DNA from 2 places in the Pseudorhodoferax sp. LjRoot39 genome. Region 2 is predicted to be linked to the other one. Evidence: predicted binding sites of a transcription regulator. Region 2 holds the regulator's gene; the other holds the start of a gene.

Region 1 (15,305 bases), 440 kb from region 2:
GGCCAGCACGCGGCCGAGGCTGGCTTCCTCGGCGTTGACGACCACGCGCCCCCGGCCCGGCACGGTGCGCACCAGGTGGTGGAACTGGCGCTCGATGGCGGCCAGGTCGTCGAAGATGTCGGCGTGGTCGAACTCCAGGTTGTTCAACACGGCCGTCCGCGGGTGGTAGTGCACGAACTTGCTGCGCTTGTCGAAGAAGGCCGTGTCGTATTCGTCGGCCTCGATCACGAAGCAGCCACCGGGCGCGCCGAGCCGGGCCGAAATGCCGAAGTTCAAAGGCACGCCGCCGACCAGGAATCCGGGGTTCAGGCCGGCGCATTCGAGCACCCATGCCAGCATCGAGGTGGTGGTGGTCTTGCCGTGCGTGCCGGCGATGGCCAGCACATGCCGGCCCTGCAGCAGCTGCTCGGCCAGCCACTGCGGGCCGCTGGTGTAGGCCGCGCCCGCGTCCAGGATGGCCTCCATGAGCGGGAACTTGGGCGTGCCGTCGGGCAGGCGCGCGCGCGAGACCACGTTGCCGACCACGAAGACGTCCGGCGCGAGCGCCAGTTGGTCCGCGCCGAAACCTTCGATCAGCTCGATGCCAAGCGCCCGCAGCTGGTCGCTCATGGGAGGGTAGACGCCGGCATCGCAGCCGGTCACGCGGTGGCCGGCACTGCGCGCAAGCGCCGCCAGGCCGCCCATGAAGGTGCCGCAGATGCCCAGGATATGGATGTGCATCGCGGGATTCTAGGAGTGGTGCCAGGGCTGTTCGGGCGCGGCGCACAATCCGCCCCATGGACAACGCAAGTGCAGAGATCGCGGCCGTCGCGGCGCGCCTGGTGGTCGACGACGGGCTGGAGTGGGGCGCCGCCAAGCGCCGTGCCGTTCAGCAGCTGGGCCTGGGGTCGCGCGTGCGGCTGCCGGGCAACGATGAACTGGAAGATGCAGTGCGCGAGCACATTGCGATCTTCTGCGCCGACACCCAGCCCCGGGAGCTGGTCGCGCTGCGCCGGCTGGCGCTGACCTGGATGGAGCGGCTGGAGTCCTTCCGCCCTCACCTGGCCGGCGCCGTGTGGCATGGGACGGCGACGCGCCGCTCCGACATCTATCTGCAGCTGTTCTGCGACGACCCGAAGTCGGCCGAGATCATGTTGATCGACCGTGGCGTGCGCTACGCGCCCAGCACCGTGCCCGGTTTTCGCGGCGATCCTGTCGAGGCGCTGAGCCTGCAAAGCCAGTGCCCCGATCTCGGCGAGACCATCGGCGTGCACCTGCTGGTGCACGACCTGGGTGAACTGCGCGGTGCCTTGAAGCCCGATGCGCGCGGCCGCGCGCCGCGCGGCAGCCTGCAGGCCGTGCGCAAGCTCGTCGCGCAGGAGGCCACGGCATGAGCGGGCGGACTTTTTCTCCTGCCCGGCGTGGCGTGCTGCTGGCCGCCGGTGCCGTGGCGCTGGTGGCCGGCGCCGGCTCTGCCTGGTGGTTGCGCCGGACGGGTGCGGCGGTTCCGGCCGAAAGCGCCGGTCTGTGGGCGCTGCAAAGCGAGCGACCCGAAGGTGGAACGCTGCCCATGGCCGCCTTCAAGGGGCGTGCGCTGCTGGTCAACTTCTGGGCGCCGTGGTGCCCGCCCTGCGTCGAAGAACTGCCCATGATCGATGCCTTCTTCCGTCAACACGCGCCGAACGGCTGGCAAGTGGTAGGCCTGGCCGTCGACAAACCCGCTGCCGTGCAGAAGTTCCTTGGCAAGACGCCGGTCGCTTTCCCGGTCGGCATCCTGGGCCTGGCGGGCCTGTCGGTGGTCAAGGAACTGGGGAACGCCGCGGGCGGTTTGCCCTTCACCTTGGTCCTGGATGCGACCGGACATGTGGCCGAACGTAAAATAGGGCAAATCACCCCCCAAGATTTGCAACGTTGGGCGACGCAAATCCGCGTTTCCTAGTCCCACCGACGCTAATCTGTTCGCCGTTGATCGGCGAAGAACATCAAAATTGCCTGCAATAGGCGAAAGTTCGCTGGATTTGAGTTAGATTCCAGCCTTTTCGTCTGGGCGACAGGAGCCTCCATGGATTTACGCAAACTCAAGACCTTGATCGACCTGGTCTCGGACTCCAACGTCTCCGAACTGGAAATCACCGAAGCCGAAGGCAAGGTGCGCATCGTCAAGGGTGTCCCGCCGGGCCCGGTGGCCTATGTGGCCGCACCAGTGCCGGCCGCCCAGCCCGTGGCGGAGGCCGCTGCGGCACCCGCTGCCATTGCACCTGCTGCTGCACCGGCCATCAAGGGCCATGTGGCCAAGTCGCCCATGGTGGGCACCTTCTACCGCTCGCCCAGTCCCGGCGCCAAGGCCTTCGTGGAGATCGGCAGCACGGTCAAGGAAGGCGAGACGGTCTGCATCATCGAGGCCATGAAGATCCTCAACGAGATCGAGGCCGACAAGGCCGGCACGATCACCCAGATCCTGTGCGAGAACGGCCAGGCCGTCGAGTACGGTCAGCCGCTGTTCGTCATCGAATAAGCCGTTTCTCATGTTCAAGAAGATCCTCGTCGCCAACCGCGGCGAAATCGCCCTGCGGATCCAGCGCGCCTGCCGTGAGCTGGGCATCAAGGCCGTGATGGTCTATTCCGAGGCCGACCGCGACGCCAAGTACGTGCGCCTGGCCGACGAGGCCGTCTGCATCGGCCCGCCGCCCTCTGCCCAGAGCTACCTCAACATGCCGGCCATCATCTCGGCCGCCGAAGTCACCGATGCCGAAGCCATCCACCCCGGCTACGGCTTCCTGAGCGAGAACGCCGACTTCGCCGAGCGCGTCGAGAAGAGCGGATTCCAGTTCATCGGCCCGACGCCCGAGAACATCCGCATGATGGGCGACAAGGTTTCGGCCAAGCAGGCCATGATCAAGGCCGGCGTGCCCTGCGTGCCGGGCTCCGACGGCGAGCTGCCCGACGATCCGGTGCAGATGCGTCGCATCGCCAAGACCGTCGGCTATCCGGTCATCATCAAGGCAGCCGGCGGTGGCGGTGGACGTGGCATGCGCGTGGTGCACACCGAGGCGGCGCTGGTCAATGCCGTGCAGATGACCAAGGCCGAGGCCGGTGTGGCCTTCGGCAACCCGGCCGTCTACATGGAGAAGTTCCTGCAGAACCCGCGCCATGTGGAGATCCAGATCCTGGCGGACAAGCACAAGAACGCCGTGTACCTGGGCGAGCGCGACTGCTCCATGCAGCGGCGCCACCAGAAGGTCATCGAGGAGGCGCCCGCACCGGGCATCCCGCGCAAGCTGATCGAGCGCATCGGCGAGCGTTGCGTGGCAGCCTGCAAGCGCATCGGCTACCGCGGCGCCGGCACCTTCGAGTTCCTGTACGAGAACGGCGAGTTCTATTTCATCGAGATGAACACCCGCGTGCAGGTCGAGCATCCGGTGACCGAGCTGATCACCGGCGTGGATGTGGTGCGCACGCAGATCATGGTGGCGGCTGGCGAGAAGCTGCCGTTCACGCAGCGCCAGATCGAGATCCGCGGCCATGCCATCGAGTGCCGCGTGAACGCCGAAGACCCGTACAAGTTCACGCCCTCGCCGGGCCGCATCACGACCTGGCATCCGCCGGGCGGGCCGGGGGTGCGGGTGGATTCGCATGCGTACACGAACTACTTCGTGCCGCCGAACTACGACTCCATGATCGGCAAGATCATCGTGCACGGCGACACGCGCGAGCAGGCCATGGCGCGCATGCGCACGGCGCTGGCCGAGACCGTCATCGAGGGCATCAACACCAACATCCCGCTGCACCGCGAGCTGATGGTGGACGCCAAGTTCATGGCGGGCGGCACCAACATCCACTATCTGGAAGAGTGGTTGGCGCAGCACAAGCGGTGAGCTCCATGTTCGAACTGCGCCTGCTGTGCCCGGAGGACCGGGTCGAGACCCTGAGCGATGCGCTGGAAGCGCTGGACGCGCTGTCGGTCAGCGTCGAGGACGCCGACGGCGACACCGAGGCCGAGCACGCCCTGTTCGGCGAGCCCGGCATGCCCCCACCGGCCGAGGGCTGGCAGCGTTCGCGTCTGGTGGCCTTGTTCGCCACCGAGGCGCTGGCCGACGAGGCCGCGTTGCTGCTGCAGGCGCAGGATTTCTTCCCGGGCTGCACGCTGCAGGGCGTGGGTGCCGTGCCCGACGAGGACTGGGTGCGCTTGACGCAATCGCAGTTCGCGCCGGTCGAGATCACGCCGGCCTTCTGGATCGTGCCCACCTGGCACGAGCCGCCGGCCGCGGCGCAGCACGTGCTGCGGCTGGACCCGGGCCTGGCCTTCGGCACCGGCACGCACCCGACCACGCGCATGTGCCTGCGCTGGATCGCCAGCCGCGGTGCGGGTGGCGACTGGGGCCGCGTGCTGGACTACGGCTGCGGTTCCGGCATCCTGGCGATCGCGGCAGCCAAGCATGGCGCCAGCGCCGTCGATGCCGTCGACATCGACGAGGCGGCCGTGCAGGCCACCGGCGACAACGCCCATGCCAACGGCGTGCAGCTGCGTGCCGGCCTGCCCGATGCCGCGAACGGGGTCTACCAGGTGGTGTTGGCCAACATCCTGGCGACGCCGCTCAAGATGCTGGCGCCGCTGCTCAGCGCCCATGTGGCGCCCGGCGGTGCCCTGGTGCTGGCCGGCATCCTGGCGCGCCAGGCCGACGAGCTCAAGGCGGCCTACGCGCCGTATCTGTCGTTGCAGGTGGCGGACGAGGAAGACGGCTGGATCCTGATGACGGCCACGCGCGGCGCGCCACGCTGACCGCGTCCATGGCCCAGCTGATCACACGCTGCCCTGCATGCGGAACCCGCTTCAGGGTCGTGCCCGATCAGCTGCGCATTTCCGAGGGCTGGGTGCGCTGCGGCCATTGCGCCGAAGTCTTCGACGCTGGCCTGCACCTGGGCGCCCCTGAGGAGGCTGCAGCCGCGGCGCTGCCGACGGCCGAGTCTGTGCCCGCAGCGCCGGCGCTGCCGCAGGCGCCGCCTGCCGAAACCGCGGCTCAGGCATTGGCGCCCGAGCACGCGGCGCCGCCGCCCGTGGCCGACGATGACGTGCCCCCGTGGCTGCCCCATGCGCCCGCCGAGATTCCCGTCACCGATTCCGTCGCGTCGCTGGAGCAGGACCTGGCCGACTACGTGCAGGCGCGGGCCGCTGCGCCGGGACCCGGATCCGGCACTGGCTCGCCCGGGCCGGGCACGGCCTTCGTGCCGGAACTGCACCGCGTCAGCGCCGAGCCGGTCGGCGCCACCGGTCCGGCCCCCATTCCGGCCGATCGTCCGGGCCGCCTCGTGGTGTCGCTGGCGGAAGAGTCCGCACCCGTTGCGCTGCGGACTGCCAGCGCCGGCCACGCCATGCCGCTGCCGCTGCGCGCGGCCGCAGAGGACGCGCCGCGGCCTGCCCCGTCGCCTGCGCGCGTGGTGGCCGCACCGCCCGTGCCCCGGCCCGTTCCGCTGGATCCGGCGCATGCCGAACTCTCGTTCCTGCGCGATGCCGTGCCCGTGCCACCGATGGTGGCGCCGGCCGCGGCGCCACGCACGCGCCTGCTCTGGTCCCTGACTGCGGGCCTGGCCGGGGTGTTGCTGCTGTGGCAGTGGGCCGTGCACGAGCGCGACCGCCTGGCCGCCACGGCGCCCGGCCTGCGGCCGCTGCTGAACGTGCTGTGCGCACCGCTGTCCTGCAGCGTCCAGCCACTGCGCCGCATCGACGCCATCGTCATCGACGGCTCCGCCTTCCAGGCTCTGGGTGATGGCGGCTTCCGGCTCAGCCTGACGCTGCGCAACCGGGCCGCGCATGCAGTGGCGCTGCCGGCCATCGCGCTGACGCTGACCGACATCGCCGAGCAGCCCGTGCTGCGCCGCGTGCTGATGCCGCAGGAACTCGGCAGCCCGCCCGCAGCGCTGGATGCCCATGGCGAATGGACGGCCAGTGCCGACCTGCAGATCGCCGACAACGCGGGCCGCGCGCGCGTCGTTGGCTACCGGCTCGACCCCTTCTATCCCTGACCTTCCACCTTCCAGGAGTCTCCATGGCCAGCATCATCTGCGGCTCGCTTGCGTTCGACACCATCATGCGATTCGAGGGGCGGTTCTCCGACCAGATCCTGCCCGACCAGATCCACAACCTGAACGTGTCGTTCCTGGTTCCCAGCCTGCGGCGCGACTTCGGCGGCTGTGCCGGCAACATCGCCTACGCGCTCCAGCAACTCGGTGGCGACCCGCTGCCCATGGCCACGCTGGGCACCGATGGTGCCGACTACCTGCAGCGCTTGAAGGACCTGGGCATCGCCACCGACTACGTGAGCGTGGTGGAGGGCAGCTACACGGCCCAGGCCATGATCATGACGGACAGCGACAACAACCAGATCACGGCCTTCCACCCCGGCGCCATGATGCATGCGCACCAGACGCGCATCGCAGCGCGCGGCGACGTGAAGCTCGGCATCGTCTCGCCCGACGGGCGCGACGCCATGCTGCAGCACGCCGAGCAGTTCGCCGCCGCCGGCATCCCCTTCGTCTTCGATCCGGGCCAGGGCCTGCCGATGTTCGATGGCGCCGCGCTGCGCCATTTCGTCTCGCTGGCCACCTGGGTCACCGTCAACGACTACGAGGGCAAGATGCTCAGCGACCGCACCGGCCTGGGTTTCGCCGAACTCTCGCGCCAGGTGCAGGGGTTGGTGGTCACGCTGGGCGGCGAGGGAAGCGAGGTCTGGGTCGCGGGCGAGCGCACACTGGTCGCGCCGGTGCGTGTGGACGAACTCGTCGATCCCACGGGCTGCGGCGACGCCTACCGCGGCGCTTTGCTGTTTGGGCTGGAGCGTGGCTGGCCGCTGGCGCGTTGCGCTGAACTGGGCAGCCGCATCGGTGCCCTGAAGATTGCCCAGCGAGGCCCGCAGAACTACAGCGTGGACCGGGCCGCATGGGGTCTGTGAGCGGGCCATGAAATGAAAAAGCCCGGGGCCTTGCGGCACCGGGCTTGGTCGCGCCTTGCAGCGCAACGCTCAGGGCTTGCTGGCCGTCGGGAACGGCCAGGCGGCCTGCGGGTTCAGCGTGGTCTGCGTGGACGCTGCAGGGGCAGCGGCAGCAGGCACAGGGGCCGCTTTCTTTGCAGGTTTCTTGGCAGCAGCCTTCTTGGCGGGGGCGGCCTTGGCAGTCGCCTTCTTGGCCGGAGCGGCCTTCTTGGCAGCAGCCTTCTTGGCGGGAGCAGCGGCCTTCTTCGCCGGAGCAGCAGCCTTCTTGGCGGGCGCAGCCTTCTTCGCCGGAGCAGCAGCCTTCTTGGCAGGAGCGGCCTTCTTGGCGGGCGCAGCCTTCTTCGCCGGTGCGGCCTTCTTTGCCGGTGCAGCCTTCTTCGCCGGTGCAGCCTTCTTCGCCGGTGCCGCCTTCTTGGCGGGCGCAGCCTTCTTCGCCGGTGCGGCCTTCTTCGCCGGTGCGGCCTTCTTCGCAGGCGCAGCCTTCTTGGCCGGTGCAGCGGCCTTCTTCGCAGGCGCAGCCTTCTTGGCCGGAGCGGCCTTCTTTGCCGGAGCAGCGGCCTTCTTCGCCGGGGCGGCCTTCTTCGCGGCCGGTTTCTTCGCAGTTGCCATGGTTTTCTCCTTGATCGGATTACAAAGAGCACTTGCGGCGCGTTGGGGCGCCACAAGCGATGCATGGCGTTGGGGCCAAAAGCCCCAGCGCCATGGATTCAGGACACGTGCACGCCGGCACTCTGTCGGTGCTACTCGGGGGGCGTGACGTGCGGTGGAACATGTTGTTGTCGGTGTCTCAGTCCCAGGACAGCGCGCCGCCGGACTGGTACTCGATGACGCGTGTCTCGAAGAAGTTGCGTTCCTTCTTCAGGTCGATCATCTCGCTCATCCAGGGGAACGGGTTCTCTTCGTTCGGGAACAGCGCTTCCAGGCCGATCTGCGTGGCGCGCCGGTTGGCGATGTAGCGCAGGTAGCCCTTGAACATCGAGGCGTTCATGCCCAGCACGCCGCGCGGCATGGTGTCCTCGGCGTAGCGGTACTCGAGCGCGACGGCCTTCTCGAACAGCGCCTTGATCTCGGCCTTGAACTCGGGCGTCCACAGGTGCGGGTTCTCCAGCTTCAACTGGTTGATCAGGTCGATGCCGAAGTTGCAGTGCATGGACTCGTCGCGCAGGATGTACTGGTACTGCTCGGCCGCGCCCGTCATCTTGTTCTGCCGGCCCAGCGCCAGGATCTGCGTGAAGCCGACGTAGAAGAACAGGCCCTCCATCAGGCAGGCGAACACGATCAGGCTCTTGAGCAGGGTCTGGTCGTTCTCGGGCGTGCCGGTGTGGAAGTTCGGGTCCATGATCGCCTCGATGAAAGGGATCAGGAACTCGTCCTTGTCGCGAATCGACTGCACCTCGTTGTAGGCGTTGAAGATCTCGGACTCATCCAGGCCCAGCGACTCGACGATGTACTGGTAGGCGTGCGTATGGATCGCTTCCTCGAAGGCCTGGCGCAGCAGGAACTGCCGGCACTCGGGCGCCGTGATGTGGCGGTAGGTGCCCAGCACGATGTTGTTGGCGGCCAGCGAGTCGGCGGTCACGAAGAAGCCGAGGTTGCGCTTGACGATGCGGCGCTCGTCCTCTGTCAGACCGTTCGGGTCTTTCCAGAGCGCGATGTCGCGGTTCATGTTCACTTCCTGCGGCATCCAGTGGTTGGCGCAGGTGGCGAGGTACTTTTCCCATGCCCACTTGTACTTGAACGGCACCAGCTGGTTGACGTCGGTCTGGCCGTTGATGATGCGCTTGTCGGCCGCGTTCACGCGGTGTGTGCCGGCACCCGCTGCTGCGGCGGGGCGCGGTGCGGCCACTGGCGGCAGCGCCACATCGGGCAGGCGCGATGCAGTCGCAGGCGTGTCGAAGGAGGAGGCTTGGACCGCGGCCGTTGCGGCGGCGGAGACAGCGTTCACGGAATTGGGAGAGACCGCTGCCTCGCGGTGTCCCGTGGACCCGCTGTGTTGTGTCGATGGCGAGGAGGGCTTGACTTCGTCGTCCCAGGTAAGCATAGATTTTCCAGTGCCGAGATTATGAAAGCGGCGCCCTGAAAAGCAAAGGCTTCACCTGGGCGCCGTGCATGTTTGTTGCTCCAGTGCATCGCAAAAACGCGCAGGCGCATGCGATGCAAAGGGGCTGCGCGTCAGCGCTTCATCGCGGTCTTATTGGCAAGCTTCGCAGGTGGGGTCGTCCACACCGCAGAACTTCACATCGGTCGCGGCCGAAGCGGCCAGCGGCGCATTCATCTGCGCGTCCATCTGGGCGCGTGCCTTGGCGGCTGCGGCGTCGAGCGCGCTCATGCTCGGTGCGGCATTCGCACCCGAGGACACGGCGTTCAGACGGCCCGGTGCCACGGTCGATTTCTCGGCGTGCGTGGCGCTGCGCGTGCGCAGGTAGTAGGTGGTCTTGAGGCCACGCGTCCAGGCCAGCTTGTAGGTGTCGTCCAGCTTCTTGCCCGAGGCCCCGGCCATGTAGATGTTCAGCGACTGGGCCTGATCGATCCACTTCTGGCGGCGTGCCGCGGCTTCGACCAGCCAGGCCGGCTCGACCTCGAAGGCCGTGGCGTACAGCGCCTTGATCTCCTGTGGCACGCGGTCGATGGGTTCGAGCGAACCGTCGAAGTGCTTGAGGTCCATGACCATCACGTCGTCCCACAGGTGCAGGCGCTTGAGGTCGGCCACCAGGTAGTGGTTGATGACCGTGAACTCGCCCGACAGGTTGGACTTGACCGACAGGTTGCCGAAGCAGGGCTCGATCGACGCGTCCACGCCGATGATGTTGGAGATCGTCGCGGTCGGGGCGATGGCCACGCAGTTGGAGTTGCGCATGCCGTCCTGCTTGATCTTGGCGCGCAGGCCGTCCCAGTCCAGCGTGGCCGAGCGGTCCACTTCCACATAGCCGCCGCGGGCCTGTTCGAGCAGGTTCAGCGAGTCCATGGGCAGGATGCCCCTGTCCCACAGCGAACCCTTGAAGCTGGAGTAGCGGCCGCGTTCGGCTGCCAGCTCGGTCGAGGCCCAGTAGGCGTAGTAGCAGACCGCTTCCATCGAGGTGTCGGCGAACTGCACGGCGGCATCGCTGGCGTAGGGGATGCGCAGTTCGTACAGCGCGTCCTGGAAGCCCATCACCCCGAGGCCCACCGGGCGGTGGCGCAGGTTGGAGTCGCGCGCCTTCTTCACGGCGTAGTAGTTGATGTCGATCACGTTGTCGAGCATGCGCATCGCCGTCGAGATCGTCTTCTTGAGCTTCTCGTGGTCGATGGACTTGCCGTTGGGGCCGTCCTTCAAGTGCTGCAGCAGGTTCACCGAACCCAGGTTGCAGACGGCGGTCTCGGTGTCGCTGGTGTTCAGCGTGATCTCGGTGCACAGGTTGGACGAGTGCACCACGCCCACGTGCTGCTGCGGCGAGCGCACGTTGCAGGCGTCCTTGAACGTGATCCAGGGGTGGCCGGTCTCGAACAGCATCGACAGCATCTTGCGCCACAGGTCGGTGGCCGGGATGGTCTTGCTGGGCTTGATGTCGCCGCGCGCGGCCTTCTCTTCGTAGGCCACGTAGGCCTTCTCGAATTCGGTGCCGAAGAGATCATGCAGGTCGGGCACGGAGGAGGGGGAGAACAGGGTCCACGTGCCCTTCTCCATGACGCGGCGCATGAACAGGTCGGGGATCCAGTTGGCCGTGTTCATGTCGTGCGTGCGGCGGCGGTCGTCGCCGGTGTTCTTGCGCAGCTCCAGGAACTCCTCGATGTCCAGGTGCCAGCTTTCCAGGTACGTGCAGACCGCGCCCTTGCGCTTGCCGCCCTGGTTCACGGCCACGGCCGTGTCGTTGACGACCTTGAGGAATGGCACCACGCCCTGCGATTCGCCGTTCGTGCCCTTGATGTGGCTGCCCAGCGCGCGCACGCGCGTCCAGTCGTTGCCCAGGCCGCCCGCGAACTTGGACAGCAGTGCGTTTTCCTTGATCGACTCGTAGATGCCGTCCAGGTCGTCGGGCACGGTGGTCAGGTAGCAGGAGGACAGCTGCGAGCGCAGCGTGCCGCTGTTGAACAGCGTCGGCGTGGAGGACATGAAGTCGAACGAGGACAGCACCTCGTAGAACTCGATGGCGCGCGCCTCACGGTCGATCTCGCCCAGCGCCAGGCCCATGGCCACGCGCATGAAGAAGGCCTGCGGCAGTTCGATGCGGGTCTTCTTGACGTGCAGGAAGTAGCGGTCGTACAGGGTCTGCAGGCCCAGGTAGTCGAACTTCTGGTCGCGCTCGGCCTTCAGGGCCGCGCCCAGCCGGGCCAGGTCGTACTGCTGCAGCTTCTCGTCCAGCAGGTCGTTCTCCACGCCCTTCTTGATGAACTGCGGGAAGTAGTCGGCGTAGGCCGCGCCCATGTCGGCCGGTGCCACTTCGCGGCCCAGGACCTCCTTGACGATGGTGTGCAGCAGCAGGCGGGCCGTGGCGTAGGTGTAGTCCGGATCCTTCTCGATCAGCGTGCGGGCGGCCAGGATGGCGGCCTTGAACACCTCTTCGAGCGGCACGCCGTCGTACAGGTTGCGCATGGTCTCGGCCACGATGGGCTCGGGCTTGACGTCCGCGCCCAGGCCGGCGCAGGCGTCGGCGATCAGCTGTTGCAGGTCGGCCAGGTTCAGCGCCACACGCTCGCCGCCGTCCAGCACATGCAGCGTCGGGGCAGCGGCCGGTTGCTCCTGCTCGCCCTGGCGGTGGCGTTCCTGCGCGCGGCGCTCGCGGTACAGCACGTAGGCGCGTGCGATCTCGTGGTGGCCGCCGCGCATGAGGCCCAGCTCGACCTGGTCCTGCACGTCCTCGATGTGGAAGGTGCCGCCGCCCGGGCGCGAACGCACCAGCGCGCGCGTGACGGCCTGCGTGAGGCCGTCCACGGTCTCGCGCACGCTGGCCGAGGCCGCACCCTGGGTGCCATGCACGGCCAGGAAGGCCTTCATCATGGCCACGGCGATCTTGTTCGGCTCGAACGGCACGACGGCGCCGTTGCGGCGGATGATCTGGTAATGCGCCAGCGCGTTCGGTGCAGTGCTGCCGGCCGTGGTGGCGCGCGCTGCGGCGGCCGTGGGAGACAGTTGCGAGGCGGATGGGAGGTGAGCTGCAGTTTGCATGGCTTCCTTGTGGTGCTGGGTACGGGATCGAAATCTGGCGGTGTGTCGTCACCGCAAACGGGGCCCGGCGGCAGCAAAAGCGCGTTTTGGGCCGGGCCCCATATCTAGGGTCCGGCGGCATTCTAGCCACTACAGGTAGCGTGTTGCGCGGCTTTTTGCAGGGCATGTTCGAAACCTCGCCGCAGCGCCAGCAACGGTGCGCCATGGTCGCGCAAACCTGAGGTTTCATGCGGGATGGCGCCCCATTCCGCCTTGCAACCGGCATGGTTGCTGGGCCTGGCCCAGCCGCGTCCTGTTGCCACCCGTACTAGATGGGGGCGGATCCACGCACCGCAAGCGGAAACCAGTCGGCCGGCCAGCCCGTGTCGTGCTGCAGCGCGGCCCAGTCGAAACCCGGTCCGGGGTCCTGCTTGCGGCCCGGCGCCACATGCTCGTGGCCGGCCACATGGGCGATCGGGTAGCGCTGGGCGAGCGCGGCGCACAGGCTGGCCAGGGTGTCGTACTGGGCCGGCTCGAAGCGCTCGCCCTCCAGGCCTTCGAGCTCGATGCCGATGGAGTCGTCGTTGCACTCGTCGCGGCCGCGCCAGTGCGAGCGGCCGGCATGCCAGGCCCGCGCATCGGCGTCGACGAACTGCCAGAGCTCGCCGCCGCGGCGGATGAAGAAGTGCGCCGACACCTGCAGGCCGCGGATCTGCGCGAAGTAGGGGTGGGCGTCCCAGTCGAGCCGGTTGTCGAACAGCGCCAGCACCTCGTCGCCGCCGTACTGGCCCGGCGGCAGGCTGATGGAGTGCAGCACCACCAGATCGATGCGCGCACCGGCCGGGCGCGGCCCGAAGTTGGGCGATGGCTGGTGCCGCGCGAAGCGGTACCAGCCGCCCTGCCACAGCGCGTCACTCGTCATGGGGTTCGTTGTCCTGCGGCGTGGCGATGTTGAGCCGCGCGATGCGGTAGCGGATCTGCCGCAGAGACAGCCCCAAACGGGCTGCCGCCGCCGTGCGGTTGAAGCCGGTCTCGTGCAGCACGCGCACGAGGATGGCGCGCTCCTGCCGGTCCAAGTAGGCCTGCAGGTCGCTGGGCGTGGCCTCGTCGCCTGCCGGCAGGGGCGCCAGTGCCTGGCTGCCGCTGTCGGGGAAGTCGGCGCTGAGTTCATCGCCCTCGCTCATGGCCACGGCACGGTGCAGCAGGTTCTCGAGCTCGCGCACGTTGCCGGCCAACGGATGCTGCTGCAGCTCGGCCAGCAGCGCGCTGGAAGGCGGCGGCACCTGCATCCCGGATTCGTGCGCGATGCGGCCCAGCAGGGCCGTGCACAGCGCCGGCAGGTCGTCGCGGCGCTCGCGCAGCGGCGGCACCACGATCTCGATCACGTTCAGGCGGTAGTACAGGTCCTGGCGGAAGCGGCCGGCCTTGACCTCGGCCGCCAGGTCCTTGTGGGTGGCGCTGACGATGCGCACGTCGACCGTGTCCTCCTGGGTGGAGCCCAGCGGCCGCACGCTGCGCTCCTGGATCGCACGCAGCAGCTTGGACTGCATGGCCAGCGGCAGGTCGCCGATCTCGTCCAGGAACAGCGTGCCGCCGCGCGCGGCCTGGAAGTAGCCCAGCCTGTCGGCCAGCGCGCCGGTGTAGGAGCCCTTCTTGGCGCCGAAGAATTCGGCCTCGAGCAGGTTCTCGGGAATGGCGCCGCAGTTCACGGCGACGAGCGGCGCGGCGGCGCGGTGGCTGGCGGCGTGCAGGGCCTGGGCCACGAGCTCCTTGCCGGTGCCCGATTCGCCGCGCACCAGCACCGGTGCCATGCTGCGCGCCACCTTCAGGATGCGCTGCTTGACCAGGCGCATGGGCTCGGACTCACCGACCAGCCGCTCCAGCGCGGGTGCCGCATGGGCCGCGCCATCGGGCTGGGCGCTGCGCGCAGCCGGGCGCGGCAGCACCGCATCGTGCTCCTGCAGGGCCGAGGCCACCACGGCGCGGAACTGCTTGAGATCCACCGGCTTGGTCAGGTAGTCGAAGGCGCCGGCCTTGAGCGCTTCCACGGCGTTCTCGGCCGAGCCGTAGGCCGTGATGACGATGCAGCGCTCGGCGCGCTGCTGCGCGCGCAGCTCCTGCAGCAGCGTGAGGCCCAGCCCATCGGGCAGCCGCATGTCGGTGATGACGGCACGGAAGCGCTGCGCCTGCAGCGCCGCCTGCGCTTCGGCCAGGGTGCCGGCGGTCTCCACGCGGTGGCCCTCGCGCAGCAGCGTGAGCTCGTACAGCGTGCGCAGGTCGGGCTCGTCGTCCACCACCAGGACGCTGGCAGGTTGCGCGGAAGGGGCTTGCGTGTGCGGTGGCATGGCTCAATGGGCGGGCGGGGTGCGCTCTGCGGGCTTCGGGGGACGGAACTGCACGGAGAACTCGTTGCCCTGGACGCTGGCGCCTTCGAGCTGCCGTGCGCTGCGCTGATAGCCGATGCTGGCGCGGTGGCGCTCACAGAGTTCGCGGCAAATGTACAGCCCCAGTCCGCTGGAGCGGCTCTCCGAGGAGAAGAATGGCTCGAACAGGTGGCGTTCGACCGATTCCTCCAGCGGCGCGCCGTCGCTCCAGACCTGCAGGCTGGACTGGCGCTCGGCCGACAGCCGCGTCGTCACCTGGATCGCGGCCGGCCGTTCGCTGGCGTAGCGCAGCGCGTTGTCCAGCAGGTTGACCAGCACGCGGCGCAGGTGCTCGCTGTCGAAGTCCACCGGCAGGCCCTGCGTGGCCAGCGCCAGCTGCACGCGGCGGCGCTGCGGCGCACGCCGGACCCAGTCCGCACAGATGTCCTGCACGCTGGCGTCCAGCAGCAGGCTGGGTGGCGCGGTGCGGCCGGCCTCGGGCACGCGGGCCACGTCCAGCACCTCGTCGACGATCTTGGCCAGGCGCTGCGCGTTGTGCTGGATCATCTGCGTGAGCTGGCGCTGGCCGGGCGACTGCAGTTCCTCGTCCAGCAGCGCATTGGCCTGGACGATGGCGGCCAACGGGTTGCGGATTTCATGCGCGACGGCGGCGGACATGCGGCCCATGGCCGCCATCTTCTCGGTGCGCGTGCGCGCCTCGGCCTCGCGCAGGTCGTGCAGGAACATCACGCACAGCCGCTCGTGCGCGCGGCCCGGGGCCTCGGTCATGCGGGTGTGCACGCGCAGGCGCCGGGCGCCGCGGCTGGCGCTGCGCAGCGTCAGGTCGGCCGCCTG
Region 2 (15,305 bases):
CGGCGCGCCAAGCCCGCTATTTTCGCTGCTTTTGCGCCGGTACCGCTGCGCGGTGGTTTCAGGGCGTGGCCAGCTCCAGTTCCGCGCGCGGCGCCCAGCCGGTTTCGGACGCCACGGTGCGCGGCGCGCCGAGGAACAGGCGCTCCAGCGGAACCTGCTGCGCGGCCAGGTAGTCGCGCACGGCCACGCTGCGCTGCACGGCCAGGTTGCGCACGGATTCGTCGGAGACCTGCATGTCGGCCAGCAGCAGGGCCTCCATCTCGGGCACAGGCAATTCCTTGGCCACGCCGAGCGCATTGCGCGGCTTGTCGGCCAGCTCGGCGCGGGCGTAGAGCGACTTCAACAGGGCCGGGTATTCCTCTGCGCTGACCACGGTCGGCGGGGCGCCGCCCCCCTGCGCAGGCAGCGGCTGGCCCGTGGCCACGACTTCGCGGCGCTTTTCGGCCTGCACCAGGCGCCCGAGCCGTGCGCGCTTCAAGGCCTCGCGCTCGGCCTCGGGGCTGGCCGTGCCGATCACGGAAAGCTTGAGGCCCGGCCGGTCGGTCAATGCACGGGCGACCTTGTCGAGCCGCTGTTCGGCGTCCTTGTCGAGCGTGGCGAGGCCAGGCGCGAAGTCCACCTTGCCGAGCTCCTCTCCGCCACCGCCAAAGGCGCTGGCCAGCAGGCTGAACGGCGCGGTCACGGCCTTGAGGATCAGGTTGCCGAGGATCTTCAGGATCACCGGTCCGATGCTGAACTGCGGGTCGTTGAGCGAGCCCTGGATCGGCAGATTCAGGTCGATCACGCCATTACGATCGGCCAGCAGGGCCGTGGCCAGGCGCACGGGCAGGCTGGCCGGCGCGCCCGGCACCGGGTCGCCGAAGGTCAGCTGGTTCAGCACCAGGCTGTTGCTGGCCGTGAGCTGGCCGTTGGGCAGCACCTCGTAGTGCAGATCCACGCTGAGCTTGCCGCGCTGGATGCCGTGGCCGGCGTACTTGACGGAATACGGCGACAGCGGCGGCAGTTCCAGATCGCGCACCTTGGCACGGATGTCCAGCGCCAGCGGCTTGGCCAGCGGGTTGAGTTTGCCGTCGATCTCCAGCGAGGCCGTACCTTCGGCCCGGCCGCGCAGCGTGAGGTCGGCCATGGCCGGCTGGCCTCCAGCGACGCCGGCCGAATCGAAGGCGCTCAGACGGCCTTGCAGCTCTGTGAGGTTGGCCGTGTAGTTGGGCTTGACGAAGCGGTCGGAAAACAGCACGCGGCCGCCCTGCACCTGGATCGGCCCGAAGCGGATGTTCGGTGCCGGGGCGGGCGGAGCGGCAGCGGCCGTGGCCTCAGCGGGCGCGGCCTTGACCAGGTCCTGCAGGTTGATGCGGCCGGTCTCGTCGACGATCACGCGCGCGTAGAAATCACTGAGCGCCGTTGCGTCCACGGCCAGAGCGAGCGCCGCGCCGGGCGCCATCTCGAGTGCCAGGCCGCGCAGGCGCAGCGTGTTCCAGGTCAGCAGGTCGCGCCCGGTGGTGGCTTGCGCGGTGTCGGCAGTGCCCTGCTGGGCGCGCAGGTCGTCGATGCCCAGGTCACCCGCCACGCGCAATGCCGGACCGCCGCTCAGGGCCGCATACCGCAGGCTGCCCTTGAAACTGGTGTCGGCGCGCTGCACCCGCACGTTGAGCGCCTCCCCGAAGTAAGGCTCCAAGGCGTGCAGTGGCAGTGCCTGCAGGTCAAGGTCGGCCTGCAAGACCATCGGTTCCAGCGCCAGCTGGCCGCGCAGCGAAAGCCTGCCCGGCGTCGTCTTGCCGGCGGCGATGGCGGCCGACAATTCCACGGGCACCAGGCGCGCGCGCTGGTCGAGTTGCAAAGGGCCGGCCCGCAGCTTGAGCGCAGAGACGGCGAGCGCGACCGGCCTCGCCGTGGACTGGTCGGCATAGCCCAGGACACCTTCGTCGACTTCCACGGAGCGCAGACCGACGCGCCAGGGCGCGCCTGCCGGCGCGGGCGTCGGTGCAGGCTCGGCGCGCGCAGGCACCAGCCAGTCCTCGAACATCCAGCGCCCCTTGGCATCGCGCGCCAGCGCCAGGCGGGGCCGCTCCACCTGCACGCGGCCCACGTCCACGGACCGGTTGGCCAGATCGACGCGGGCGTCGCGCACTTCCAGCTTGCGGATGTCGGTGGGCTCGGCTGTGGCCAGCGCGAGCTGTGCGACGCTGAGCTGCTCGGCGTTGAGCACCAGGCCGCCCTCGGCCTTCCAGGCCAGTGCCAGCCGCGCCGACAGCTCGCCCTTGAGGCGCGGCTTGACCACGGCGGCCAGGTAGGGTGCGCCCAGTTCCAGCGGGGCCTTGTCCAGCGTGGCATGCAGGTCGGCCGCCTGGTCGGTCGCGCTGCCCTCGAAGGCCAGAGCTGCCACGCCGCCGATCCGGGCGGAGCCCTGCAAGCGCATGGGCTGGGTGAAGGGATAGGCCAGCTCCTGCAGCGCCAGCGTCAACTGGTCCATCGAGAGTTCTGCTGGCGGCCCGCCGGGCACTGCCAGTTGGTCGTGCCAGGCGATGCGCCCGCCCTGCAGCACGGCCTTGTCCAGCACCACCGACCAGGCCGGCGCAGGGACGGCCGGCTCGGCGGCTGGCGCAGGCTCTGCCGTCGCTGGCGCAGCAGGCAACAGGTTCAGCCGGCCAGCGCCGTCACGCTCCACCCGCAACTGCGGCCCGTCGATCTCGAGCGAGGCCAGCCGGAGCACGCGCTGCAGCGGGCGCAACTCGGCCACGTCCAGCGCGATGCGCTCGACCCGCAGCAATTCGCCACCGCCAGCGTCCTGCAGTTGCAGGCCATGCAGGCCCAGTTGGCCCTTGACGACCACGGAGGCGTTCGATGTCTGCTCGAAATCCAGGGCCAGATCGGCCTCCAGCACACCGCCCTGCAACTTGACCGGCAGCCCCTTCGGCCAGTAGGGCAGGTAGGGCTGCACATCGAAACCACGGATGGCGAAGTGCGCCGCCGTTTTGCGCGAATCCAGGAACGGCGTGCTCTGGGCGGAAGAGTCGAAGGTGCTTCCGTTGAGCGTGAACGCCAGCCGGGGCTGGGTCTGGACTTCGCGGTCGGCCTGCAGGTTGCTCAGGAAGGGCAGGCCCAGCTGGAGCCCACGCAGGCAGTGCTGGCGGCCGACCACGTCATCCTGGAATTCGACGGCCCCGTCCGTCAGCGCCAGGTTGTAGAGCGCGAACCTCGGCGGCTCGCCCGGCGGCTTGTCCGAGGGCGCCGACAGGCGCGCCAGAACGTCGTCGATGTCGTAGTGCCCCGGCGACTGCTGGCGCAGTTGCAGCCGCGGCTGGCTCACTTCCAGCGCATCGAGCACCGGTGCCAGGCGCCAGAGCGAGGCCAGCGCCGCATTGACGTAGATCTGGCCGATGTGCAGCTGGTCGCCTGCGCCGTCCTGGGTGCGCACGGCCAGATCCTGCAGCGTGAGTTCCAGGCTCCAGGGGCGGAACTCCACCTTGCCGATCTGCACATTGCGGCCCAGCACCTCGCCGATGGCACGCTCGGCCTGGGGCTTGAGCAGCCACGGCACCCACAGCATGCCGGCGCTCCAGAAAAACGCCAAGACAAGGAGAGTCAGGGCCAGGCGTTGCAGCCAGAGGGGAAGACGGGAGCGAAGCGCTGCGAACATGCCGGCATCCTACTGCGCCGGCCCCAACAAGAAAGCCCGGCGCCAGGAAGATCCTGGACGCCGGACCGGGCAGCGGACTCATCGTCTTTCGCCGCCGTTTTCGCAGGCTGGAGGTCAATGTCCTGCCATGCGGTGGAGGCAAGGTATTGCCTCCAAGGGGTGACCGGGGCTGCAACCCTTGGCACGAATGCCGCAGAACTGCTCCTACCGGTGGAATGCTCGCTGTCAGGCAAGCGCCTTCACTCTAGTCGCCACCACAAGCTCTGGCAAAGCCGGTATTTCAATGACAAAAGTGTTCGCCATTGATGCGCTTGTGTTGACACAAACTGCCTAGCCCGCCCACTTTTAAAATTCCCATAGAGAATAAAGAATAGAATTGATATTCTTGACTTGTTATTAAAGCCACTTCTAGAATCCGCCAGCCCCAACAGGGGACCCTGGGGTTTTCCCGTAGTGCCACGAGGCCAAGAGTCGCATCCTTCTGCAGGAACACCGCGATTCCGGACATGGACCCCATCCGATCGACAAGCCCTTCCGCCACAGCCCCGCGCCGTGGCGGCGGGCTTCTGAGAGAAGGAAGGCTATGGAGCTTTTACAGAACATCGGGCAAGGGCTGAGGACGTTCGCGTCCGACGTCGCCCAAGGGTTCTTCGAGATCACCCACAACGGCTTCGCCCTGCTGGGCTTGGTCGTGGTGGTGTGTGCCGGTACCGCATTGGCGCGGCCCGACCTGCGTCAGTCCGCGGAAGTGGAGTTGATGGGCTGGCTGCAGGAGCGCCACATCGCCACCACCGAAGCCGCCTGGCAACCGTCCGAGCCCGGCGCGATCGAGCGCGCCACCGCCACCAACCCGGCCGAGCTGCCCAAGCAGCAGGCCGCCGTGGCGTTCTGGCTCAGCAAGAAGTACCGCGTCGCGCCCGAGCCGCTCGGCGCGCTGGTGGCAGAAGCCTACGATGTGGGCCGCCAGACCAAGCTCGATCCGACCCTGATCCTGGCCATCATGGCGGTCGAGTCCGGCTTCAACCCGTTTGCGCAAAGCACCGTGGGTGCCCAGGGCCTGATGCAGGTCATGACGCGCGTGCACACCGCCAAGTACGACCGCTTCGGCGGCACGCTGGCGGCGTTCGACCCGGTCACCAACCTCAAGGTCGGCGTCAAGGTGCTGCAGGAGTGCATTGCCCGCGCCGGCTCCATCGAGGGCGGCCTGCGCCACTACGTGGGCGATGGCCTCGGTGAACAAGGCCAGAACTATGCGCTCAAGGTGCTGGCCGAACACGCCCGGCTGTTTCAGGTGGCCACCGGCCGCACGCTGCCACCGCCCGAGCCGCGCGTGATTCCGGCAGCCGCACCGGCCGAAGAACCGCAGCTTGCCCCCGTGCAAACCAAGGCCGACGACACGCTGCTGTCGCTGTCTCAGAGCGCTTCCTGACGCGGGCAGCCGGGCCGGTGGCTCGGCTACACTAGCGCCCGTACGCAACTGGCGATAGGCAGCGGTCAAGCGCAGACCGCATGCTGACGTGGAACCGCCGGACTTTCATAAGCTCCTCGACAACCACTGGGAAGCGTACCGCAGGATCCTTGTGATCCCCCGCGTTCAGCCGTTCGCCTGGGCAGCCCTTGTACTGATACAAGGCCATACCTCTGAGGACTGCCATGTACGACCGCAACATCCTGATCGAACAAACCGACCCCGAGCTGTACGCCGCCATCCTGGCCGAGAACCGCCGCCAGGAAGACCACATCGAGCTGATCGCCAGCGAGAACTACGCCTCGCCCGCCGTCATGGCCGCACAGGGCTCGCAGCTGACCAACAAGTACGCCGAGGGCTACCCCGGCCGCCGCTACTACGGTGGCTGTGAGTACGTGGACGTGGCCGAGCAACTGGCCATCGAGCGCGTCAAGCAACTGTTCGGCGCAGACGCCGCCAACGTGCAGCCGCACTGCGGCGCCTCGGCCAACCAAGCCGTGTTCCTGGCCTTCCTCAAGCCCGGCGACACCATCATGGGCATGAGCCTGGCCGAAGGCGGCCACCTGACCCACGGCATGGCGCTGAACATGAGCGGCAAGTGGTTCAACGTGGTGAGCTACGGCCTCAACGCCAAGGAAGAGATCGACTACGACGCGATGGAGCGTCGCGCGCACGAAACCAAGCCCAAGCTGATCATCGCTGGCGCCTCGGCCTACAGCCTGCACATCGATTTCGCGCGCTTCGCCAAGGTGGCGCGCGATGTCGGCGCGATCTTCATGGTCGACATGGCGCACTACGCCGGCCTGATCGCTGCAGGCGTCTACCCCAACCCGGTTCCGCATGCCGATGTGGTGACCTCCACCACGCACAAGAGCCTGCGCGGCCCGCGCGGCGGCATCATCCTCATGAAGGCCGAGCACGAGAAGGCCATCAACAGCGCCGTGTTTCCGGGCCTGCAGGGCGGTCCGCTGATGCACGTGATCGCGGCCAAGGCCGTGGCTTTCAAGGAAGCGCTGACGCCCGGATTCAAGGGCTACCAGCAGCGCGTGCTCGACAACGCCCGCGTGGTGGCCGAGACGCTGACGGCGCGTGGACTGCGCATCGTCAGCGGCGGCACGCAAAGCCATGTGATGCTGGTCGACCTGCGCGCCAAGGGCATCACCGGCAAGGAAGCCGAGGCCGTGCTGGGCGCCGCCCACATGACCATCAACAAGAACGCCATCCCGAACGACCCGGAAAAGCCGATGGTCACGAGCGGCGTGCGCGTCGGCACCCCGGCCATGACCACGCGCGGCTTCGGTACGGAAGAAGCCCATGCCACGGCACACCTGATCGCCGACGTGCTCGACAACCCGCGCGACGAAGCCAACCTGGCCCAGGTGCGCGCCAAGGTCGCTGCGCTGACCCAGCGTTTCCCGGTCTACCGCTGATCGGGCGGGCGAGCGCAAGTCCGCTGTGCGGTGCCCCTTCTGCGGCCATACCGAAACCCAGGTCGCCGAGACCCGGGTTTCGGAAGACGGCGACTTCATCCGTCGGCGCAGACGTTGCGCCGGCTGCGACAAGCGATTCACAACCTATGAGCGCGCCGAAGTCAGCTTCCCGGCCGTGGTCAAGAAGGATGGCCGGCGCACCGAGTACTCACCGGCCAAGCTGCGCTCTTCCTTCGCGCTGGCGCTGCGCAAGCGACCCGTCAGCACAGAGCAGATGGACGCGGCGATCGAGCACGTCGAAGAGAAATTGCTGAACCTGGGCGTGCGCGAAATTCCATCGCAGTCCATCGGCGAACTCGTCATGCGCGAGTTGAAAAAGCTCGACAAGGTGGCTTACGTGCGCTTTGCCAGCGTCTACCGCAGCTTCGCCGACATCGAGGAGTTCAAGACACTCGTCGACGAGGTCAAACGCTGAAAAATTCGGCAAATCGTATGCAGAAGGACTTGCCGTGAACTTCTCATCTTTTTTGTAAGCAATTGAATCCTTAGACTGCCTCCTGCCAAAGCGCTGAGAGGTCGTCATGAGGTTCTTCCGTTTGAGGGTTGGCGCGCACAGCGCCGTTGCAGGCGTGACCTTGGTCGAGACCATGGTCTGTCTGCTGATCGTTGGTGTGCTGGTCTCGCTGGCCGGGCCTGCGTGGCGCGACCTTTTGCTGCGCCAGCGCGTCGCCACGGTGCGCACCGAACTGACCAGCGCAATGCAGTTGGCACGCTGGGAGGCAGTGCGACGCAACGCCCCGATCGCACTGCAGCGGCGGATCGACTGCGGTGCGCTGCTGGCCACCGTACACGACTGGGGCTGCGGTTGGGATGTGCAAGCGGCACTACCGGGCGAAGCACGGACACTGCAGCGCTTCGTTCCGCCACCCGGCCTGCGATTGACGCACCCAGGCGGCGGACCCGCGATGGAGTTCAGCCGAAGCGGCGTGCCTGTGCTGGTTGCCCACAAGTTCGTCATCTCTCCAGCAGCAGAAGTCACACCGATGACCACCGTCTTGTGCGTCAACCGCACAGGGCGTGTGCGCACCGTCACGGGGGTAGCCACATGCTGAACCTCAACCATCGCACGCACCAGACCGGTATCACCTTGCTGGAATCGCTGGTGGCCATGCTCGTGCTGTCGACCGGCATCGGTGCGCTGGCCTGGACCCAGGCGCGGCACCTGAGCGACGGCCGCGACACCGCCGCACGCAGCATGGCGCTTCTCCTGACCGAGGATCTCGCAGACCGCATGCTCTTCAACCGCAACGCAGCAGCAAGCGGTAGCTACCAGCTGGCTTGGGGCGAGCGTCCGGCGTCGGCGGATTGCCGCAGTGCGCCCTGCCTGGGTAGCGCATTGGCACGCGCCGACTTGTCTGCATGGCGCGATGCCTTGGCGCAAGCGCTTCCTGGCAGCGACGCCCATGTGTTCGCCGTGGGCGGGAGCGGTCGACAGATGGGAATCGCGATCTCCTGGCGTTCAACCGGCGCCAGCGCCTTGGCGCCGGCGACAAGCCTCGATTGCCCTGTGCAGAGCAACTGCCATGTCACCTACGTCCCATTCTGAACGGCAAGGCGGCCGTATGCTGCTGGAACTCGTCGTGGCGCTCGCAGTGGGGATGGGTGTCGTGCTGACGGCCATGGGAACGCTGGCATTCGTGCAGGCCAGCGCCGCCGTCCACGGCGATGCGCTCCGAGTGCAGCAGCGCGCGGACATCGCGTTGCGCGCCATCGGACTGCAACTGCGCCAAGCCGGCGCCGTCGACCTGGCGGAGAACACCGACGGCAGCGTGCGTTTCAGTACCGCGTTCGACGGCTATGCGACCGGTGGCTACGCCGTGCAGGGCGAGAATGGCCGCGCGGGCGCACCCGACGCGTTGAGCGCCAGCTACCAAGACAACGGCGAGGCACACGATTGCCTTGGCAATCGCCCTGACGCCGCGGCCCAAGGCATCCGCATTGACAGCCGCTTTTTCGTGGCCAACGGCAGCCTGCGCTGCCTTGGGGCGCAGGCGGCCAGCGGCAGCCAGGTCATCGTGGACGGTGTGGAGGACTTCCAGGTGCTCTATGGGATCCGCTCGGCCGGCTCCGGTGGCGACCAGTTCCGGTTCGTCGACGCCGACGACATGGCCGGCCGGTGGGCCGACGTGGCTGTCGTCCAAGTCTGCCTGCAGCTGCGCAGCGAAGGCCCGCACCCACAGGCAACAGGCGTGCGCAACTGTCAGGGCGTGGACCAGGCCGCAGATGGCCGGCTGCACCGCGTGGCCTACGCCACGTTCAGCCTGCGCAACCTCCATTCCACCGGCCAGTGAGATCAGCATGCAAGAACGTGGCATCGCCCTGCTGAGCGTGATGGTGGCCCTGGTGCTTGCCGGTCTGGCGGTGCTGGCCAGCGCCCGCGCCGGATTGCTGCACGAGATGGTGGCTGGGCACCAGTCCGACCGCCTGCGCGCGCAGGCCATGGCCGAGGCCTTGCTGTTGGACGCCGAGGCCGACATCCTCGGACGTCGTGGCGATGCGCCCTGCCACCCCAGCCCTGTGGAGCCGCAGCGCACTGCAAGCGGCTTCATCGGCTGCCGCGAACGCGGCACGGCATCGGTCGCCACGGCCCCCTACTTTCCGCAAGACACCGACGAGTTCGACGAGGTGCGCGCTCTGCTCCAGGTCGGCGCGGCGGTGCCCTGCCGCGATGGCATCTGCGTGCCCAGCAGCCTGCAAGCCTTGGCCCGCACCGGCCCCCTGCCACAACCGCTCGGAGCTCATCTTGGGCAGTTCACCCTGGCGAGCGATGGCGCGGCGCCGGAACCCAGTGTGCGCGGCTGGTACTGGGTCGAGATTTTCCTGTTCCGCGGCGCAGGCCCCACACCGGCCAGCCTGCAGCACGCCTTGCCGGACCCGGCGCGCCCCTTCGTCTACCGTATCACCGCACTGGCAGAAGGCCGCAAGCCTGGTACGCAGGTGGTGCTCAGGAGCCTGTTCGTGCCCTATCCCAGGAGCCAGTTGCAATGAAACCGTTGACCCTGCGCGCCTGTGCTGCCTTGCTCAGCGTACTCGCGACCAACGCCACCGCCGAGCCGCAGCCCAGCACGGTCGCCGCCGCCTCGGGCAGCCAGATGCAAAGCCAGCAGCGCTTCGTCGGCTGGTACGACGACGCCACCGGCGATGTGCAAGCCCTGGACAGCCCTGCGGCAAGCCATCCGCGCTGGAGCGCTGCCCGGCAGCTGCAAGGCCTGGGCGCTGCATCGCGCGTCCTGGCCAGCGCGGGCGTGGAGCGCGGCAGCGCAGCCTGGGCCGCATTGGTCGCGCAGTATGGCAACACGCCCCTGGGCGCGGTACGCAACGCCAACCTGTGGTTCATCGCGGGGCGTGGCGGCGCGCTGGCGCGCCCCACCATGGTCTATGCCGGCGCTACCGACGGCATGCTGCACGGGTTCGCCGCCGACGATGGAAGCGAATTGCTGGCCTATGTGCCGCGCCGGCTGCAGCGTCGGTCCGGCACAGCGGCGGTCGATGGTCCGCTGTTCGGCGGCGAAGCCCCGGTCGGCGCGCAGGCCGCGCCGCGCAGCCTGCTCGTCGCCGGTCTCGGCATGGGCGGGCCGGGCTACGTGGTGCTGGATGTGGGCGCGCCCGACCGCTTCGCTTCGGCCAGCGAGGCCGATCTCGTCGTCGCCGACACCACCGATGGCACCGATGCCGACATCGGCCAGCTGCACGCCCCACCCGTGCTCGACGACGCGAACGCCAACCATGCGCGCCACATCGTGCAGATGGCCAACGGCCGCTGGGCACTCGTGATCGGCAACGGCTATTTCAGCCGCGCGGGCCGGCCGGCCCTGCTCGTGCAGTACCTCGACCAAGGCCGCGAGCTGCTGCGCCTGTCGCCCTGCATGGCCGGGGCGCCGTGCACCTATGCGGACGGCAACGGTCTGGCGATGCCGAGACTGCTCGACACCGACGGCGATGGCCGCGTGGACCTAGCTTATGCCGGCGATCTGCAGGGGCGCTTGTGGCGCTTCGACCTGGGCGGTTCCGAAAGCGGCTGGCGCGCCAGCCGCCTCTTCACCGCCTGCGACGCACAAGGCCGCCGCCAGCCCATCACCACGGCGCCGTATGCGCAGCCGCATCCCCAGGGTGGATGGATGCTGGCATTCGGCACCGGCCGCCACCTGCTGGACCAAGACAGTCCCATCACCAACCCGCAGTCGCTGTACGGCCTGCATGACCGCGGCCCGTCCGACCCGCTGCAGCCCGACGAAGCCGCCTGCCGGCGCCCCGACACGCTGAGCGCGTTGGCCTACGGCGAGGCCAGCATCTCGCAAGGCACGGACTACCACCGCATCCAGAGCCTGGCGCAACCCGAGGGCGCTGTACGGTCGCGCGGATGGTGGATCGATCTCCCGCACCCCGGCCAGCGCGTACTGCACAACCCGCAGCTGCTCGAAGGCTACAAGCTGCTGGTGCGCAGCGTGGCGCCCTTCGGCGGCACCGGGCCGCGCAACGCGGGGCGCAGTTGGGTGTCGGTGCTGAACCTGTTGACCGGCATGCCGCCGGCCCAGCCGCCCTTCGTGCTGGCCGACACCAGTCTGCAGGCGCAGCCGCTGGCCATGGCCAGCGCGCCGGCCGGCCCGGCGTTGCTGTCGCGCCGCCCTGGCCACCGCGACGCCTTGCTGCGCTCCGCCTCCGGCCAGCAAATGGCGCTGCGCACCAGCGCGACCGTGGGCGCGCGGGCCGGCTGGCGCGAGCAGCCCTGAGCGATCCCCGACAATCCGGGGCGTGACCCCCGATTTCATGCCCGAGGCAATGGCGCTGGCCGAACAGGCGCTGACCCTGTCCAATCCCAACCCACGCGTCGGCTGTGTGCTTAGCGACGCCCACGGCCGCGTGCTCGGGCGTGGCTTCACGCAGCAGGCCGGTGGGCCGCATGCGGAAGTCATGGCGCTGCGCGATGCCCAGGCGCAAGGCCATTCGGTGGTCGGCGCCACAGCCTGGGTCACGCTGGAACCCTGCGCCCACCATGGCCGCACCGGCCCCTGCTGCGATGCGCTGATCGCCGCCGGCGTGGCCCGCGTCGTCGCGGCCTGCGAAGACCCCAACCCCAAGGTGGCCGGCCAGGGCCTGGCTCGCCTCGTGGCGGCCGGCGTCGCAGTCGAGTGCGGGCCGGGTGCCGCCGCTTCGCGCGCGCTCAACATCGGCTTCTTCAGCCGCATGGTCCGCGGCCAGCCCTGGGTGCGCATGAAGATCGCCGCCTCGCTGGACGGCCGCACGGCGCTGGACGATGGCCGCAGCCAGTGGATCACCGACACGCCCGCCCGCACCGACGGCCATGCGTGGCGCGCGCGTGCATGTGCCGTGCTGACCGGCATCGGCACCGTCCTGCAAGACGATCCCCAGCTCGACGTGCGCCTGGTGCCCAGCACGCGCCAGCCACACCTGGTGCTGGTCGACAGCCGGCTGCAACTGCCGCTGACGGCCAAGCTGTTCGGTCCCGAGCGCCAGCTGCTCATCTACACCGCCAGCGACGATGCGGCCAAGGCCGATGCGCTGCGTGCGCGCGGCGCCACTGTCACCGTCGTACCCGGCCCGACACCGCAGACCGCGGCCAAGGTCGACCTGGCCGCCCTGCTGCGCGATCTGGCCGTGCACGAGGTCAACGAAGTCCACGTGGAGGCCGGCACCCAGCTCAACGGCTCGCTGCTGCGCGAGGGGCTGGTGGACGAGTTGCTGGTTTACCTCGCCCCCAAGCTGATCGGCCAGGGCATGGGCATGGCGCGCCTGGGTCCGCTGGACGACCTGGCCCAAGCCCAGGCGCTGGAATGGGGCGCCGTGGAACGCGTCGGCGCCGACCTGCGCATCCTCGCCCGCGTCCCCGGCCGCGACCGGTTCTGACCCCACGCGCCCGGCGCTGGCGCAAAGCCTGCGAAAATGCGCGGCTATGTTCACGGGAATCATCACCGGAGTGGGGCGCATCGCCGCTGTCCACGACCTCGGCAGCTCCTCCAGCTACGGCAAGCGGCTCGTCATCGAGACGCCGACCGGCTACCTCGACGACGTGGGCCTGGGCGACAGCATCGCGCTCAACGGCGCCTGCATGACGGTCACGACGCTGGACGCCCCCGCGCTGCGCTTCACCGTCGACGTCTCGGCCGAATCGCTGGCCCGCACCGCGGGCCTGGCCGACACCGGCCGCGTCAACCTCGAGAAGGCGCTGCGCGCGCACGACCGGCTCGGCGGTCACATCGTCTCGGGCCATGTCGACGGCCTGGGCCATGTGCAGCGCTTCGAGCAGGTCGGCGAAAGCTGGGCGCTGGACATCCTGGCGCCCACCGAACTGGCCCGCTACATGGCCTACAAGGGCTCTGTCACGGTCCAGGGCGTCAGCCTGACGGTCAATGCCGTCGAGGATGTGGCCGGCGGCTGCGTGATCCGCATCAACCTGATCCCGCACACTGTGGAGCACACGACCCTGGGCGACCTGCGCCAGGGCTCGCCCGTGAACCTGGAGATCGACACCATCGCCCGCTACGTGGAACGCATGCTGCGGCTGGACAAGGACAACAACGCATGACATCCCTCTCCCCAGCCCCGATCTCCCCGGTGGCGGACATCGTGGCCGAGCTGCGCTCCGGCCGCATGGTCATCCTCGTGGACGAGGAAGACCGCGAGAACGAAGGCGACCTGGTGCTGGCCGCCGACCACGTGACACCCGAGGCCATCAACTTCATGGCCCGCCATGCGCGCGGCCTGATCTGCCTGACGCTGTCGCGCGCGCTCTGCGAACGCCTGCGCCTGCCGCCCATGGTGGCGCGCAACGGCGCCAAGCACTCCACGGCCTTCACCGTCTCGATCGAGGCCGCCGAGGGCGTGACCACCGGCATCTCCGCTGCCGACCGGTCGCGCACCGTGCAGGCCGCCGTGGCGCCGAACGCGCGCGCCGAAGACCTGGTGCAGCCCGGCCACATCTTCCCGCTACAGGCGGTGGACGGCGGTGTGCTCATGCGCGCCGGCCACACCGAAGCCGGCTGCGACCTCTCCGTCATGGCCGGCTGCAGCCCGGCGTCCGTGATCTGCGAGGTCATGAACGAGGACGGCACCATGGCCCGCTTGCCGGACCTGCAGCTGTTCGCCGCCCAGCATGGCCTGAAGATCGGCACCATCGCCGACCTGATCGAGTACCGCAGCCGCACCGAATCGCTCGTCGAGCGCGTGGGCACCCGCGAGATCCAGACCGCGTACGGCCCGTTCACCGCCCACGCCTACCAGGACAAGCCCAGCGCCAGCGTGCACCTGGCTTTGGTCAAGGGCAGCTGGAGCCCGGAAACCAGCGTGGCCGTGCGTGTGCACGAGCCGCTGTCCGCGCTCGACCTGCTCGAAGTCGACCGCTCCATGCACTCCTGGACGCTGCCGTCCAGCCTGGAGCACATCGCGCGCGAAGGCGCCGGCGTGGCCGTGCTGCTCAACTGCGGCGAAAGCGCGGCCGAGCTGCTGGCCCAGTTCGAAGGCACGGCCCGCGCCGCCCAGGCGCCCGAACGCGGCCGCATGGACCTGCGCACCTACGGTGTGGGCGCGCAGATCCTGCGCGACTGCGGCGTGCACCGCATGCGTCTGATGGGCAACCCGCGCCGCATGCCCAGCATGACGGGCTACGGCCTGGAAAGCACGGGTTACCTCACGCCCGGCCAAGACAAGGAAGAACAATGAAGGGTGCCAACCAGGGCGAACTCGCCGGCAACGATCCCCGCCTGGATGGCCGCGGCCTGTCCATCGGCATCGTGCAGGCCCGTTTCAACGCCGACATCACCGACGCGCTGGCCAACGCCTGCAAGCAGGAACTGGCCGCCCTGGGCGTCGCTGCCGAACAGATCCGCCACGAGACCGTTCCCGGCGCGCTGGAAGTGCCGACCGCGCTGCAGGCCATGGCCGCCTCGCGCCGCTACGACGCCCTGGTCGCGCTGGGCTGCATCGTGCGTGGCGAGACCTACCACTTCGAGCTGGTGGCCAACGAATCGGGCGCCAGCGTGAGCCGCATCGCACTGGACCACAGCATCCCGATCGCCAACGCGATCCTGACCACCGAAAACATGGAGCAGGCCGTGGCCCGCCAGACCGACAAAGGCCGCGACGCGGCCCGCGTGGCGGTCGAGATGGCACGCCTGCTCGAACAACTGCGCCCATGACCGAATCCCAAGACGACAGCGCCCCCGAGACCCCTCAGGGCCACCAGACCCGCACCGGCCGCACCGCCACCGGCGCGCGCAAGGCCGCGGCCAAGAACGCACGCAGCCGCGCACGCGAGTTCGCGCTGCAGGCGCTGTACCAGCACGTGGTGAGCGGCAACGACGCGGCGGCCATCGACGTCTTCACGCGCGACCTGTCGGGCTTCCACAAGGCCGATGCCGTGCACTACGACGCCCTGCTGCACGGCTGCATCGCCGAGGCGGGCCAGATGGATGCACTGATGGAGCCGCTGCTGGACCGCACCATGGAGCGCATCTCGCCGATCGAGCATGTGATCCTGTGGATCGGCATCTACGAGATGCGCCACTGCCCGGACGTGCCCTGGCGCGTGGTGCTCAACGAGTGCATCGAGCTGGCCAAGGAATTCGGCGGCACCGACGGCCACAAGTACGTCAACGGCATCCTGAACGGCCTGTCGCCGCAGCTGCGCGCCACCGAGGTCGAGGCCGACCGCGGCAAGAAGAAGCCGTCAAGCGCATGAGAATCTCGCGCCGGG

Evidence for each region. The regulator NrdR, encoded in region 2, represses ribonucleotide reductase genes. The targets are predictions, from matches to a motif close to CACNANATNTNGTG.
Region 1: the regulator NrdR is predicted to act here: its motif matches at 12,205-12,218, upstream of ACSQ4M_RS11620 (ribonucleoside-diphosphate reductase subunit alpha).

Annotation. Positions count from the first base shown of each region.
Region 1 covers NZ_CAXUQL020000001.1:2,443,501-2,458,805, forward strand. Annotated here, with positions in the region: gene mpl (UDP-N-acetylmuramate:L-alanyl-gamma-D-glutamyl-meso-diaminopimelate ligase) at 1-720, opposite strand, end outside; gene ACSQ4M_RS11575 (hypothetical protein) at 777-1,373, shown strand; gene ACSQ4M_RS11580 (TlpA family protein disulfide reductase) at 1,370-1,918, shown strand; gene accB (acetyl-CoA carboxylase biotin carboxyl carrier protein) at 2,042-2,494, shown strand; gene accC (acetyl-CoA carboxylase biotin carboxylase subunit) at 2,505-3,854, shown strand; gene prmA (50S ribosomal protein L11 methyltransferase) at 3,860-4,759, shown strand; gene ACSQ4M_RS11600 (DUF3426 domain-containing protein) at 4,768-6,000, shown strand; gene ACSQ4M_RS11605 (carbohydrate kinase family protein) at 6,024-6,926, shown strand; gene ACSQ4M_RS11610 (histone) at 6,996-7,574, opposite strand; gene ACSQ4M_RS11615 (ribonucleotide-diphosphate reductase subunit beta) at 7,753-9,006, opposite strand; gene ACSQ4M_RS11620 (ribonucleoside-diphosphate reductase subunit alpha) at 9,157-12,108, opposite strand; gene ampD (1,6-anhydro-N-acetylmuramyl-L-alanine amidase AmpD) at 12,416-13,009, opposite strand; gene ACSQ4M_RS11630 (sigma-54-dependent transcriptional regulator) at 12,999-14,432, opposite strand; gene ACSQ4M_RS11635 (sensor histidine kinase) at 14,436-15,305, opposite strand, start outside.
Region 2 covers NZ_CAXUQL020000001.1:2,885,965-2,901,269, reverse strand. Annotated here, with positions in the region: gene ACSQ4M_RS13715 (DUF748 domain-containing protein) at 59-3,637, opposite strand; gene ACSQ4M_RS13710 (transglycosylase SLT domain-containing protein) at 4,221-5,066, shown strand; ZMP/ZTP riboswitch at 5,101-5,256, shown strand; gene glyA (serine hydroxymethyltransferase) at 5,291-6,535, shown strand; gene nrdR (transcriptional regulator NrdR) at 6,561-7,010, shown strand; gene ACSQ4M_RS13695 (GspH/FimT family pseudopilin) at 7,117-7,647, shown strand; gene pilV (type IV pilus modification protein PilV) at 7,641-8,141, shown strand; gene ACSQ4M_RS13685 (PilW family protein) at 8,158-8,886, shown strand; gene ACSQ4M_RS13680 (pilus assembly PilX family protein) at 8,894-9,583, shown strand; gene ACSQ4M_RS13675 (pilus assembly protein) at 9,580-11,325, shown strand; gene ribD (bifunctional diaminohydroxyphosphoribosylaminopyrimidine deaminase/5-amino-6-(5-phosphoribosylamino)uracil reductase RibD) at 11,363-12,460, shown strand; gene ACSQ4M_RS13665 (riboflavin synthase) at 12,507-13,139, shown strand; gene ribBA (bifunctional 3,4-dihydroxy-2-butanone-4-phosphate synthase/GTP cyclohydrolase II) at 13,136-14,272, shown strand; gene ribH (6,7-dimethyl-8-ribityllumazine synthase) at 14,269-14,748, shown strand; gene nusB (transcription antitermination factor NusB) at 14,745-15,290, shown strand; gene ACSQ4M_RS13645 (pyridoxal phosphate-dependent aminotransferase) at 15,287-15,305, shown strand, end outside.